DNA from 3 places in the Trichocoleus sp. FACHB-262 genome. Region 2 is predicted to be linked to each of the others. Evidence: predicted binding sites of a transcription regulator. Region 2 holds the regulator's gene; each other region holds the start of a gene.
What was found. The regulator NtcA, encoded in region 2, controls nitrogen genes in cyanobacteria. The targets are predictions, from matches to a motif close to TTTGTANNNNNNNNTACAAA.
Positions count from the first base shown of each region.

Region 1 (4,741 bases), on a different contig from region 2:
TGCCTGCGGCCAGTCACATCATTTTGCAAGCCAATGAAGTTGATCAGTTTGCCATCGGCATCAAACACTGGATTGATGGTGAGTTCGTTCCAGAAGGGGGTGCCATCTTTGCGATAGTTCAGCAACACCTGCGTAATGGAGCGATGGGTCGCGATCGCATGCCGCATCTCATCGACATGAACTGGATTGGTGTCAGCGCCTTGCAAGAACCGACAATTACGGCCCAAGACTTCCTCAGGGGTGTAGCCTGTCATCTTGGTAAATCCGGGATTGGCAAAAATAATTGGGTTTTCGGGCAGGTTGGGGTCCGTAATCACCACCCCAATCGTCATATTGGCGATCGCAGAAGCCAACTGGCTGTTCTCTCGGACAATTGCCTTGAGGGAGGCTTCGGCTTGCTTTGCCTCGGTAATGTCAATGGCCATGCCATCAATGCGATCGCCTTGGCTGCCTCCGTCATAGACTACATGCGCCCGGTCATGAATCCAGCGGACTCCACCTGTAGGCTGGAGAATTCGGTACTCTAAATTCTTGAAACCCACTTTGAGTAGATGCTCTGATGCGGCTTCGACCTGCTCCAAATCCTCTGGATGCACCACTTCCAGCCACAGCCGGGGATTTTGGTAAAACTCCGCTACAGGACGACCGTAGAGCGCGGCAGCGGCAGGACTAATATAGATGGTCTCAAAGGTTGTAGCTGAAATCGACCAAACTACATCTTCGAGGGAAGCTAAAATTCCTTCCAGACGCGACTCGCTGGCTCGGAGTGCTTCTAGGGTGCGCTTCCGCTCAATCGCGTAACGAATGGCTCGCTCTAATAAAGCAGCATCAATTCGACCTTTCACCAGATAGTCCGCCGCACCCGCTTGCATCGCCGCTAGATCAATTTCTTGATCACCTTGTCCGGTGAGCAGGATAATAGGAGCGTGGCAACCTTGAGCGATCGCCGCCTGCAACAGCTCTAGGCCATCATGAAGCCCTAAGCGGTAGTCAATTAAATAGATATTATGCCGATGCTGCCCCATCATAGTCAGCGCCGCTTCATAGGTCTGGACCCATTCCAGGGTAAACTTATCACCCTCGATTTCTGAGAGGAGCGATCGCGTGAGTACGTAGTCGTCCTCGTCATCTTCAACCAACAGCACTTTGATGGGGTACTGATACATATGGTTATCTAATATACAAATTAACCTTATCTTAAAGTTTTGGTCGGTTACCGACATTGCCCAAATTTTGCTCTCATACACATAAATGTGCCCTGATCTTAAATTTTTGATGCCGGAGGATTGAGATTAGAATTCGTGCTGCAAAATTTAATGCGCCTCAGAAGTTCTTCAGCCATTTCTGACTGAGTGCAGTCACAATTCGCAACGACAGAAAATACTTAGACTAAAGATTTAATTTATCTAGAGAATATAATTTTAATCTGGCTAGGAGAATTCCAGATGAGTACACTACGGGTTGGAATCGCAGGTCCAGTAGGCTCTGGCAAAACTGCTTTGGTAGAGACGCTGTGTAAAGCTCTACGTCAGCAATACAATATTGCGGTAGTCACCAACGACATTTACACCCAAGAAGATGCGCAGTTTTTAGTCAAGCATCAGGCATTGGAGCAAGAGCGCATCATTGGGGTAGAAACTGGAGGGTGCCCTCACACTGCAATTCGCGAAGATGCCTCAATCAACTTAGCGGCGATCGCTCAACTGGAACAACGCTTCCAGAGCTTAGATTTACTGTTCGTGGAAAGCGGGGGTGATAATCTCGCGTCTACCTTCAGCCCCGAATTAGTTGATCTCACCATTTACGTAATCGATGTGGCTGCAGGAGACAAGATTCCTCGCAAGGGAGGACCAGGAATCACCAAATCAGATTTATTGGTGATTAACAAAATTGATTTGGCTCCCTTCGTCGGGGCTGACCTAGGCGTCATGGAGCGAGACGCCACAAAAATGCGAGGTCAGAAGCCATTTGTTTTCACCAATCTGAAAACTCAGACCGGGTTAGAGCAGGTGATTAATTTTATTACAGAGAATATGTAGAAGTATGTAGAATTTGGCGATCGCCTTGAACTTTCAATCATGGGGTTATTTTGACTTAACCCACGCAAAGATCAGGGTTTGCGACTAAGAACATTTATTGCCATCGGAATTTTGTATAAGCTAATACAATTAGCCTGAGAAGCTCCGCCATAATATCTCACTTTAATCATGTAACTTCCGACACCGGTTAGCAGATTGAGTGAGGAGAATAATAACAACATGGCAAGGCAGTTTGGGCGGCGCAAGTTTCTGATTTACGGCTCAGCCACTTTTGGTACTAGCATTCTGCTAAAAGCTTGCGCCAACAATCCCACCCCTCAAGCAGGCGAGAGTGCTTCCCCTACGACAGCAGCTTCACCTGCCGCCGCTGGTAGCGGCAACACCATCAAGGTTGGGATTCTCCATTCGCTAAGCGGCACCATGGCCATTAGTGAAAAGAGCGTGGTAGATGCTGAACAGTTAGCGATCACAGAAATTAATCAAGCAGGTGGTGTTTTAGGCAAACAAATTGAAGCGATCGTCGAAGATGGTGCTTCTGATTGGCCTACCTTCGCTGAGAAAGCAACTAAACTAATTGACCAAGATAAGGTCGCGACTATCTTTGGCTGCTGGACCTCTGCCAGCCGCAAAGCAGTTTTGCCTGTCTTTGAGCAGAAGAATCATATGCTCTGGTATCCAGTGCAGTATGAAGGGCAAGAATGTTCCAAAAACATCTTCTACACCGGAGCCGCTCCCAACCAACAAATTGAACCCTCGGTCGATTGGCTGCTGGAAAACAAGGGCAAAGAATTCTTCTTGGTGGGATCTGACTATGTTTTCCCTCGCACCGCCAACACCATCATCAAGGCCCAGCTAGAAGCCAAAGGTGCCGAAGTTGTCGGGGAAGACTACCTGCCTCTAGGCAGTACAGAAGTTACGCCAATTATTGCCAAAATCAAGCAGGCATTGCCGAACGGTGGCGTGATCTACAACACGCTGAATGGAGACAGCAACGTGGCTTTCTTCAAGCAGTTGCAGGGCGCAGGGATGGGACCAGACAAATATCCCTCTATGTCTGTCAGTATTGCGGAAGAAGAAGTGAAGGCGATCGGACCGGAATATCTCAAGGGTCATTATGCCGCTTGGAACTATTTCCAAACCGTAGACACTCCTGCCAACAAGAAGTTTGTAGAGGCGTTCAAAGCCAAGTATGGCAGCGATCGCGTCACCAACGACCCGATGGAAGCAGCATACATCATGGTTTACATCTGGAAGCAAGCGGTTGAGAAGGCCGCTACGGCAGATGACATGGAGAAGGTACGGGCTGCTGCGATCGGCCAAACCTTTGATGCTCCACAAGGACAGGTCAGCTTGGCTGCCAACCATCACTTGTCTAAAGTGGTGCGGATTGGTGAGGTGCGGGACGATGGTCTGTTTGAGATTGTCTCCTCTACTGACAAAGCCGTAGCTCCTGTGCCTTGGAACCAGTATGTAGCTGAAACCAAGGGCTTCGCTTGTGATTGGTCTGACCCAGCCAAGGGTGGCAAGTACAAGACCACCTAGAGATTGAGATTTTAGATAGCACTACGTGCCACTTCGCTAAAGGATTCTGGAGCTGAATTAACCAAGTTCTTCTTCAGAATCCCAGCTCGCAGGAGGGAGAGATTTGCTGACGGGATTGGTAGATGGGATTTTGGGTGGCATTGGCATCGGTTCGGTGTTGTTGCTAGCAGCACTGGGACTCGCCATTGTGTTCGGCCTCATGGGTGTGATCAACATGGCCCACGGGGAATTGATGATGTTGGGGGCTTACACCACCTTTGTGGTTCAGAATGTGTTCAAGAGCCTGGGGGGTGACTGGCTAGAAACTTACATTCTCTTTGCTCTCCCTTTAGCCTTTTTAGTCGCAGCTTTAATGGGACTAATTTTGGAACGAGGGGTGGTGCGGTATTTATATGGCCGTCCTCTAGAAACTTTGCTGGCTACCTGGGGCGTGAGCCTGATCTTGCAGCAGTTTGTGCGGAGCGTGAATTGGGTGCTGGTGATTGGTCTAGCCCTCTTTTGCCTCTTCTTTTTCGGTGGAATGTGGCTGCTGTCTCGTCGTGCGGATTGGCACCGTCTGCGGGGTTGGGCGATCGCGCTACTTTTACCGCTCTCTTTTGGCATTGCGGCGGTCACAGGCAATATCCTCAGCCAAACTTATAAGCTGGCCGTGACTAAACCTTGGTTTGGGGCACAAAACGTAGATGTCACCGCGCCTAAGTGGCTTCGCAGTGGCTTCTCTTTGGGAAGCCTTCAAGTCTCCTCGGTGCGTCTCTTTATTGTGGCCTTGACTATTTTCTGCGTCGTTGCCATTTATCTGTTCTTGCAGCGATCGCCTTGGGGGCTGCGAATTCGAGCTGTGACGCAAAACCGTAGCATGAGTGCTTGCTTGGGCATCCCCACTCAGAAGGTAGATGCACTTACCTTTGCGCTGGGATCTGGGCTGGCAGGTGTGGCGGGCTGTGCCCTGAGCTTACTTGGTTCCGTTGGCCCCAACACCGGACAGAACTATATTGTCGATACCTTTATGGTGGTCGTCGTGGGTGGCGTTGGCAAGTTGGTCGGCAGCATTGTGGCGGCAATGGCGATCGGCACCTTAACTTATCTGATCGGCTCCGATGCGTTTCGTCCTTTGTTGACGGCGGTGCCCCCATTGGCTGACTTTTTTACTTTCTTCTCTA
Region 1 covers NZ_JACJPK010000015.1:72,877-77,617, forward strand. Annotated here, with positions in the region: gene H6F68_RS00835 (EAL domain-containing protein) at 1-1,166, opposite strand, end outside; gene ureG (urease accessory protein UreG) at 1,446-2,039, shown strand; gene urtA (urea ABC transporter substrate-binding protein) at 2,259-3,581, shown strand; gene H6F68_RS00850 (ABC transporter permease subunit) at 3,685-4,741, shown strand, end outside.
Region 1: the regulator NtcA is predicted to act here: its motif matches at 2,150-2,169, upstream of urtA (urea ABC transporter substrate-binding protein).

Region 2 (4,741 bases):
TCCCGACTAGTACTCAGCACCACTTGGCCATTCTGAATCGCTAACAACTCCACCTTCAGCGGGCCTGCTGTGTAGATCACACCCGTGGTTACAACCTTTAAATCGAGCGGCTGGCGATACTGCTTCAACTGCTCGGCAAAGCTCAAAATTGCCGTGACGCTGGGACCATTTGCAGCGATCTGTACTCCTTCCGTGAGTACCCCCGCACCTCTGGCTCGAAACTCCGTGGCGGCTAGCAGCAGTTCGATCCGCTTTTGAATGTCGGCTTCAGTTAGGATAGATGGATCAACTGAAGCGGCAGCAATGACATCACCAGACAGAAATGCCACTTGGTTGAACGTAGCGCTCGCCACCACCTGAACGCTCTTTTCTCCTAGGACATAGTTACCCGCTGAGAGAATTCTAATCACGTAATCGCGACCATCTTCAATTTGGTCAACCAGTTGTTCTACTTCCGGTCTGGTGATTTGAATAATCTGTTCGCTGACTTGACCAGCACCAGGACGGGTCAACTTGATAGCGTTACGATTTGCTTCTCGCAGTAACTGGTCTACTGCTTGCTGAGCGCCTGTGGGAGAAACGATCCGCACGACGCCTGCTGACAACACTTGTCCTCGGAAGAGAGCGACGTTGCCTTGGCGTAGGGTTTCATATTGCGCTTGATAGTACTGGTAGTACCGCTGCAAGGTTTGGACAGCTTTCTCTAGATTGGCTTGTTGAACCTCTAAATCTTTAGTTTCTTTAATCAAGTTTTGGCGCTCGTTATCCAGTCGGTCGATCTCGGAGCGGAGTCCCGTTGCTTGCTGAGAAACAGTGCTTAGTTGCGTTTGAGTTCGGTTTAGTTCTGCTTCGGTGCGGTCTTTGGCATCTTCAATCCGATCCTTTTCTGCTTCCGCGCGGCTCAGTTGGCTCTGAGTTTGGTCGAGTTGAGCTTCGGTGCGGGCTCTTTCGGCCTCGACTCGGCCTAGCTGGGTTTGGGTACGATTTAGCTGTGTTTCTGTCGTCGCTTGCTTAGCGATCGCGGCCTTAAGAAACAAATTAATCCGATCTAGCCGTTGTTGGGCCGAAACTTGCTCAGCGCGGGCTTGGGTCAGCTCTTGCTCAACTTGGTTTTTTTGAAATCTCGTCTTTGCTAAGTCTTCTCGCGCCCTAGAGAGGTTTTTCTGAATTTTGCCCAATTCAAAAACGCCAGTCCGGAGTTGATCACTCACAGCAAACAAAATGGCGAGTGTAGAAGCAGAAATGATGCCACCCGTGACAATCGTCACCAAGACCGCGGTTTTGCGGGGACGCAAGTTAAACAAGCTGAGGCGAGCCTTGCCTACGCGCGTGCCGATGCGATCGCCCACCGTTGCGATCACACCCCCCAACACCAAGATTGCCACAATTAAGATGTACCCGCTGGTCATCTACCCTCAGGAAGCCATTTGGCTCACACCCAACTCAGATACAGCCTATCTCATGCCCTGGAAGTTTTGTGTGCCATCACACCTGTAGGACGACAACAAGCAGACCCAGATAGCAAAAGTTGCTGCCTTGCCTCAGCGTCAGGAGAGCATCACGGCTCTCTTTGTTTCCTCGCAGGAGTGCCATGAAGCACCTTCCTCGGCCAGAGAGCTGTATTCAAGTCGCTGTAAGCGCTTGTTATTACTAGAGGTTAACCATAGCAGATCAACTGAACTGTTGACTGAGGGCGACGGGATTATGAACCGTAATTTTTTTCTTATGGATGGAAATCATCTTCTCCTGCCGCAGATCCCCCAGTAGGCGCGTGACTGTGACCCGTGTGGAACCAATCGCCTCTGCGATCGCCTGATGCGACAATTTCAAGTCAATCGTGATCCCGTCAGGGCCAGGAACACCAAAGTCACGACAGAGGATGAGCAAGAAGCTGACCAAGCGTGATCCCATATCCCGGTGGGCCAAGGTTTCGATCATCATCTCCGTTTGCAAGATGCGCGAAGACAACCCTTGCAACATCAGCATCGACAGCTCTGGGTTATCCTTGAGGGCTTTTTCCACTTGCTCAATGGGCACCGACAGCAATTCCGCCGGAGTAAAAGCAACTGCGTGATAAAAGCGATCGGAACGATTGCCCGTAATCAGCGAGAGAACCCCAAAGACACTATTTTCTCGCAGCAAGGCTACGGTGATTTCTTCGCCCGCTTCATAAACGCGAGACAGTTTGACCGCACCTCGGACCAAAAAGTAGACACGCTCCGCTGGATCACCGGGGAAGAAAATCGTCTTGCCTCGATCAAACGTTTCGATCACGGGAGGAAATGCTCCGCCTCCCAGTTGACGAAACACAGATGCTAACGGCCTATCCTGCGTCATTACCATATCCTTTTACCTTTTCGATGCCCTTCTCCAACCTTCATGGGCCGCTCGTCTGGAGATGAACCTTACGAAGGTGAGCCAACTGTAAGCAATTGATGACTTTAGAACACTTAAACTTACTCCAGAGTCATTTTTTGTTCTATTTGATACACAATCTGCCAGCGATCGCCAATGGCTGAAGAATTTAACTGCTGTTTCGAGGACCACAAACGAACGGAGCTTGGCTGTCAGCGGCCTATTTAGACCCTATCTTACTCCCCCTAAAGACAGATATCTTGTGATAGGACTCAAGGCAGCGTATCACCCTACAAGCGACAGTCGATGTCAATATCTTTAAGCCCCCATCTTTGAGTATTCTCGTAATTGCCCTTAACGAAGAGATTGCCATGCTGGATCTGACCGGAAAAAATGCCTTAGTCACAGGCATTGCTAACAATCGCTCGATTGCTTGGGGAATTGCCCAACAACTCCATAAAGCGGGTGCCAACCTAGGGATTACCTATCTGCCCGATGAGCGGGGCAAGATGGAAAAAAAAGTAGCAGAACTGGTTGAACCGCTACAACCCAGCTTGTTTGTGCCTTGCAATGTGCAAGATGATGCGCAGATTCAGTCCACCTTTGAGACTGTGAAGGAGAAGTGGGGCAAGCTAGATATCTTGGTTCACTGTCTGGCCTTTGCCAACAAAGATGACTTATCTGGCCACTTTAGCAACACCTCGCGGCCAGGATTTACCACAGCCTTAGACATCAGCACTTATTCGTTGATTCAGCTCAGTGGTGCCGCTAAACCCCTGATGACAGAAGGCGGCAGCATTGTCACTTTGACTTATTTGGGCGGGGTGCGCGTGGTGCCCAACTATAACGTTATGGGCATTGCCAAAGCGGGCTTGGAAATGAGCGTTAAATACTTGGCGGCAGAACTGGGCCCCCACAATATTCGAGTCAATGGCATTTCTGCTGGCCCGATTAGAACTCTCGCCTCCTCTGCGGTTGGAGGAATTCTGGACATGATTCATCATGTGGAGGAAGTGGCCCCCCTGCGCCGCACTGTGACTCAACTAGAAGTTGGCAATACGGCAGCGTTCCTATGCAGTGATTTGTCCAGCGGTATGACAGGGCAAATCCTCTATGTCGATTCTGGCTATGAGATCATGGGGATGTAGTGGTTGCCATTCAGTGACTACAGTCGTTTGGCCTGCCTGTGCAGGCTCAAAGTTTCTTACTTCCTGTTTCTACTTCCCAGTTTTTACTTCCCAGTATTGAGTAGGGCCTATGCAGACTAGCATTCATGAAGCGTCTTCCCAAGAGCACCGCACAGCCTTCGAGCAGGCCAACGGAGCATCATTAGAACCCGTATTTTCAGGACGAGTGGCCTCAGTCAGTCGCAAAACGGGTGAGACAGATGTGCATGTCACCATTAATTTGGATGGACAGGGTCGCTGTGTAGCCGCCACAGGTATTCCATTTCTCGACCACATGTTGCATCAGATTGCTTCGCATGGGCTGTTTGACCTAGAGGTGCGAGCGACGGGTGACTTGGAAATTGATGACCATCACACCAACGAAGATGTAGGCATTACCCTGGGTCAAGCTCTGGCTAAAGCGTTAGGCGATCGCAAAGGCATTGTCCGGTTTGGCAATTTCCTCGCGCCCTTGGACGAAGCTCTAATCCAGGTAGCTCTAGATTTATCTGGTCGGCCTCACATTAGCTATGGCCTGCAAATCCCCACCGAACGAGTCGGCACTTACGACACGCAACTGGTACGAGAATTTTTTGTGGCAGTGGTGAATCACAGCCAGATGACGCTGCACATCCGTCAGTTAGATGGCATTAACTCACACCATATTATTGAGGCTACTTTCAAAGCTTTCGCTCGTGCCTTGCGGATCGCCACAGAAACCGATCCCCGTCGGGCTCACACTATTCCCAGTTCCAAAGGCGTTTTGTAATTCTGATCGCTCAAAAACTTCAATTGCTGGTAGAGCATGGCAATTTGCGGGAGTTGAACTCCTGCGGCTTGGGCAGCTCGGAGTGGGCTGCCAAAAATTGCCTCGACTTCCAGAGGTCTGCCTTCGTCGTAGTCAATTTTCATGCTGGTGCGGTAGGGCTTCATCTTCACCGTGTCATCCAGCATTTTTTGAATGAAATCATCAGCGATCGCGCGACTTTGCACTTTTGCTCCTAAGGCAACTTCTCGCATCAATTGCTCTGCCAAAGCATAAGTGTAGCGATCGGCCATCAGCGCATCAGTTGTGGCGTTGAGTACAACAGATAAGCCGTTGAAGGGAATATTCCAAACCAGCTTGCGCCAGCGGGCTAGAAGCAGATCTGCCGCCAAGTGGATCGAGATGCCTGCCTGGGTAAAGTCTTGGGCGATCTGAGACATGCGCTCTGTGACAC
Region 2 covers NZ_JACJPK010000086.1:387,464-392,204, forward strand. Annotated here, with positions in the region: gene H6F68_RS19305 (DUF3084 domain-containing protein) at 1-1,409, opposite strand, end outside; gene ntcA (global nitrogen regulator NtcA) at 1,672-2,343, opposite strand; gene fabI (enoyl-ACP reductase FabI) at 2,727-3,503, shown strand; gene hisB (imidazoleglycerol-phosphate dehydratase HisB) at 3,613-4,290, shown strand; gene H6F68_RS19325 (putative 2-dehydropantoate 2-reductase) at 4,257-4,741, opposite strand, start outside.

Region 3 (4,741 bases), on a different contig from region 2:
CAAATTCGGGTTTCATAAGTAATAAGGGTGTTTGTTATTAGATATTTCAGATTTCATGTTAGTAGTTTGAGCCCTTAAATTTTCTCTATCTCAAGCATTGTGATGCAAGGCTAACTCCATGTAGGAGTTCCACCTCATGACATATCTCCTTCAAAAGGCTTTTGTATCAAGTGCAGCCCTGCACAAAATCAATTACCTCATGCAAGGTTCCTGGCTTAGTGACAATTAAAATGGTTGATCCGGGTTCTAACACAGTGCTGCCGTTGGGGATTTTCAGCGAGGTTTGCGGGTGGGTTTGATAGCCAATGATCAAAGATCCGGTCGGAAAGCGTTGATCTTGTGCCACTTCTGCCACACTGCGCCCGACCACATGACATTGGTTGGGAATTGCTAGCTTTAATACTTCAATCTGGCCTTGCTCAAAGTGCATGATCGATTCCACCTCTGGATATTCGATCGCATTCACCATTGTCGATACCGCTAGCTCGATCGCATTGATCACATGCGTCGCTCCAGCAATGCGGTAGGGTTCACCAAAGTCTCGATGCCGCATCCGCACCATGATTTGCGGCACCCCGTAATGCTTACCTAAAGTAGCCATTGCTAAATTCAGGGCATCATCTCGCAGGACCGCAGCCAAAGCATCGGCTTTGCGAATTCCCGCTTCCAGCAAAACTTCTGTGCTGACAGCACTGCCTTCAAAAGCCATGACTCCCACTTGCTCGCGGGCGTAGCGGCAAGCCACTGGGTCAATGTCTATCACCGCCACCGTATGTCCTAAATCCACCAATCTCTGGGCCAAGTTAAGCCCGATTAGCCCTGCTCCCCCAATCAGTACGTACATTGCTTTCCCTTGATGAAGGCCCCTTGCTTTACTTTACAAGTTGTCAACAACTCGCGGCTGTACCACGAGTCACCTGTCCTAGAGAGAGGAGCTCGCAACGTTTTTGCACCACACCCCTCGATCGCGGGTATTCTGCAAACAGAGACCCTTTAGCGTTGCTATGTGAATCCCGATAACCTCTTTAACTCTCAAGCCACCATTGAGCAAAGATATCGACGCATCAAAGCTGAATTGATCGGCGGCGCGATCGCTCTCATGGGAGTGTTTCTGATTGGCACGATTTGGTATTGCTGGGTTGAGGGGTGGCGCTGGCTGGATGCTGCCTACATGACCGTAATTACTCTAGCGACCGTTGGCTTTATGGAAGTCCATGAGCTGGGCGATCGCGGACGGTTATTTACTATCATCTTGATTTTGATGGGAGTGGTGGCGATCGGCTATATCGTCAATCGGTTCACAGAAGCATTGATTCAAGGGTACTTTCAAGCAGGACTGCGGTTACAGCAGCGACGGCGCATCATGGAATCACTGACACAACACTATATTCTCTGTGGGTTTGGGCGAACGGGTCGTCAGATTGCTTTAGAGTTTAAGGCTGAGGGCATCCCCTTTATTGCCATTGATTCTGATCTGGCGGAGGTGCACGAAGCGCAGGAGCTAGGCTATGTGGCCATTCAAGGCGATGCCACGCTCGACGAGGTACTAACTGGGGTGGGGATTGAGCGAGCCGTTTGTTTGGTAGCAGCTTTGCCTTCCGATGCCGAGAATCTCTACACCGTGCTTTCGGCCAAAACTCTGAATCCGCAAGTCCGGGCGATCGCCAGAGCCAGCACCGAAGAAGCCCTCAAAAAGCTACAACGAGGGGGTGCAGATGCTGTTGTATCGCCTTACATCACGGGCGGTAAACGCATGGCCGCCGCTGCCCTCAGACCTCAAGTGATGGATTTTGTCGACGGTATTTTGACTGGGACAGACCGAGCATTCTACATGGAGGAGTGCTTACTGGAGCCAGGCACTTGCCCCTATGTCGGCCAAACTCTACGGGAAGCTCGTCTGCGATCGCAAACCGGAGCCTTAGTGCTAGCAATTCGTCGGGCCGACGGTAGCTTGATTGCCGGTCCCACTGCCGACACAACTTTGATGACCGGGGATGTGCTCATTTCTATGGGAACCGCCGAGCAACTGCGCGAACTCAATCAAGTCCTAGGTCCGATTCGCCACCGCGTGCCCCGCTTACCTAAGCACACTTAAGGTGCGGTTAAAGCATGACCACATTGAGCACAAAAGCGATCGCTGAGGCTAACTGCTTTGCCACACTGCGAGCAGAAGCGCTGGGCTGATTCGGTGGAGGAAGGTGCGGGAGCGGGAGCGGGAGTTAAAGGAGTTGAAGTGACGGGAGGGGTGCCAATCTGCATTTGCATATTGCCCATTCGCATCTGCATGGGTTCTAGCTGCATTTGCATATCTCCCATCTGCATGGGCGGCATAGACGGCAGCGGCGACATCGGCGGCAGGGGTGATAGGGGAGCGATCGGCAGCATGGGTGGCATAGATGATGCTGCAGCAGCACCAGTATTGGTTCCAGCCACTGGTTGGAGTGGTAAAGTTTCTGCCCCTGTCAAGCTGGGTGGCGCAGTCAACAGATTGAGCCTGCCCCCTGCCAGTTGCACAAAGAATTGACCTTGAGCCGATTCAATCCGCAAGATCCAGCCAGCCGAAGTTCGGAATAAGGTGGGCGGCACCACCCAATGACCTGTGGTGAGGCTAGTCCACTGACTCTGCTGCTGACTCGTACTGGCGCTGGTCAAGGCGATCGCAGTTTGGGTTCCTACGTTCTCGACCTGGAGTTGCTCGGTACTGCTGAGATTGCCAATGTAAGCCATAGAAAGATTAAGCATGGCGATCGCGTTCACTAGCAAGTTAACGTGGAAGTTCGGAGAACGGGTATTAAGATTCCCTAGAAAAGTTTCGGGCAGGTTTCAGGAACAGCGGCGAGTGATAGAAATTGTTATTTGACTCTAAAGCGTTCTAAAGAAGATTCCGTATCAGTGGCTACAGTATCGAACTCTCTCAGCCTCTATCAAGGATGAATGAGTCCAGCAAGGTGGGTGGTTTGCCGTGCGATTTGATCATTATGATCCAGAGGGTTTTTATGACGAGTTGTTTATTGCCAAAAGTAAGCCCCGTCCGGAAGCCACCCTCTTAATCGAGCGGTTTAATTCTTTCTCCGCTAGTGAAATCAAACGTCGCCAGCAATCTGCCCAGATCGCCTTGATGAAGTTGGGCGTAACGTTCAATGTCTATAGCGATGGTCAGGGCACCGAGCGCATCATGCCCTTTGACATCATTCCTCGCATTGTCTCGGCGCAGGAATGGAAAGAACTAGAACAAGGCTTAAAGCAACGCATCTACGCGCTGAACTTGTTTCTGCATGACATCTATAACGAGCAAAAAATTCTGCGGGATAGTGTGATTCCGGCAGAGCTGATTTATTCAGCCACTGGATTTCTCAAGCCTTGCCTGGGGCTGAATCCACCGGGAGGCATTTGGTGTCACATCACTGGGACTGATTTGGTGCGCGATCGCGATGGTCGCTGGTATGTGCTGGAAGACAACCTCCGCTGTCCTTCTGGCGTGTCCTATGTGCTAGAAAATCGCCGCGTCATGAAGAGTACTTTCCCGCAACTCTTCAACACCATGCCGATTCAGCCCGTAGAGGACTACTCCAGTCACCTGCTAGAAACCTTGCTGAATCTAGCCCCAGAGCATCTAAGCGATCCTACCGTGGTGGTGCTGAGCCCTGGTATCTATAACTCAGCCTACTTTGAGCATTCCTTTTTGGCCCAGCAGATGGGCGTGCAACTGGTGGAAGGGCGTGATCTAGTCGTGGCGGATGGCTATCTGCAAATGCGAACCACCAAAGGCTTGCAGCGCGTGGATGTGATCTACCGTCGCATTGATGATGATTTTATCGACCCGCTAGCCTTTCGCTCAGACTCGATGCTCGGTGTTCCAGGCTTGATGGACGTGTATCGCGCCGGACGAGTCGCCCTCGCCAATGCGTTAGGAACTGGGATCGCTGACGACAAAGTGATTTACGCCTATGTGCCACAAATCATTCGCTACTACTTAGGTGAAGAGCCAATGCTCGCCAACGTCCCGACTTATCTGTGCTGGGAACCCCAACAGCAAAGCCATGTTTTGGCTAACCTAGACAAACTAGTGGTCAAAGCAGCGAACGAGTCGGGGGGATATGGCATGTTGATTGGTTCCCAAGCCTCGGCAGCAGAGCGGGAAGCCTTTGCCGAGAAAATTAAGGCTAACCCCCGCAATTACATCGCTCAGCCCACCCTTTGTCTTTCCCGGGTGCCTACCTTGATGGAAGAGCAAATCGAAGGGTGCCACGTCGATCTGCGCCCCTACATTCTCTACGGCAAAAACATCTATGTCAGTCCTGGCGGTTTAACCAGGGTGGCACTAAGGAAAGGCTCTCTCGTCGTCAACTCCTCGCAGGGCGGCGGCAGCAAGGATACTTGGGTGGTCTGCAAGTAAGGAGAGAAAAGTGATGCTCAGTCGAGTCGCGGATTCAATTTACTGGCTGAATCGCTATGTGGAACGAGCCGAAAATGTCGCTCGTTTTATTGAAGTGAATCTGAATTTATTGCTAGATTCTCCCCCTGGAGTTACCCAGCAATGGGAACCTCTAATCCTGACCACAGGCGATTTGCCGTTATTCCAACAGCGCTATGGTGAGGCGACCGCAGAGAATGTAATGCGGTTTCTCACCTTCGATCGCCACTATCCCAATTCCATCCTCTCTTGTCTGTCAGCAGCGCGAGAGAATGCCCGTTCTGTGCGTGAGGTGATTTCCTCCGAGATGTGGCAGCAGCTCAATGC
Region 3 covers NZ_JACJPK010000072.1:244,906-249,646, forward strand. Annotated here, with positions in the region: gene H6F68_RS29390 (hypothetical protein) at 1-16, opposite strand, end outside; gene H6F68_RS14380 (TrkA family potassium uptake protein) at 167-844, opposite strand; gene H6F68_RS14385 (potassium channel family protein) at 1,007-2,095, shown strand; gene H6F68_RS14390 (zinc ribbon domain-containing protein) at 2,092-2,742, opposite strand; gene H6F68_RS14395 (circularly permuted type 2 ATP-grasp protein) at 2,963-4,396, shown strand; gene H6F68_RS14400 (alpha-E domain-containing protein) at 4,410-4,741, shown strand, end outside.
Region 3: the regulator NtcA is predicted to act here: its motif matches at 2,884-2,903, upstream of H6F68_RS14395 (circularly permuted type 2 ATP-grasp protein).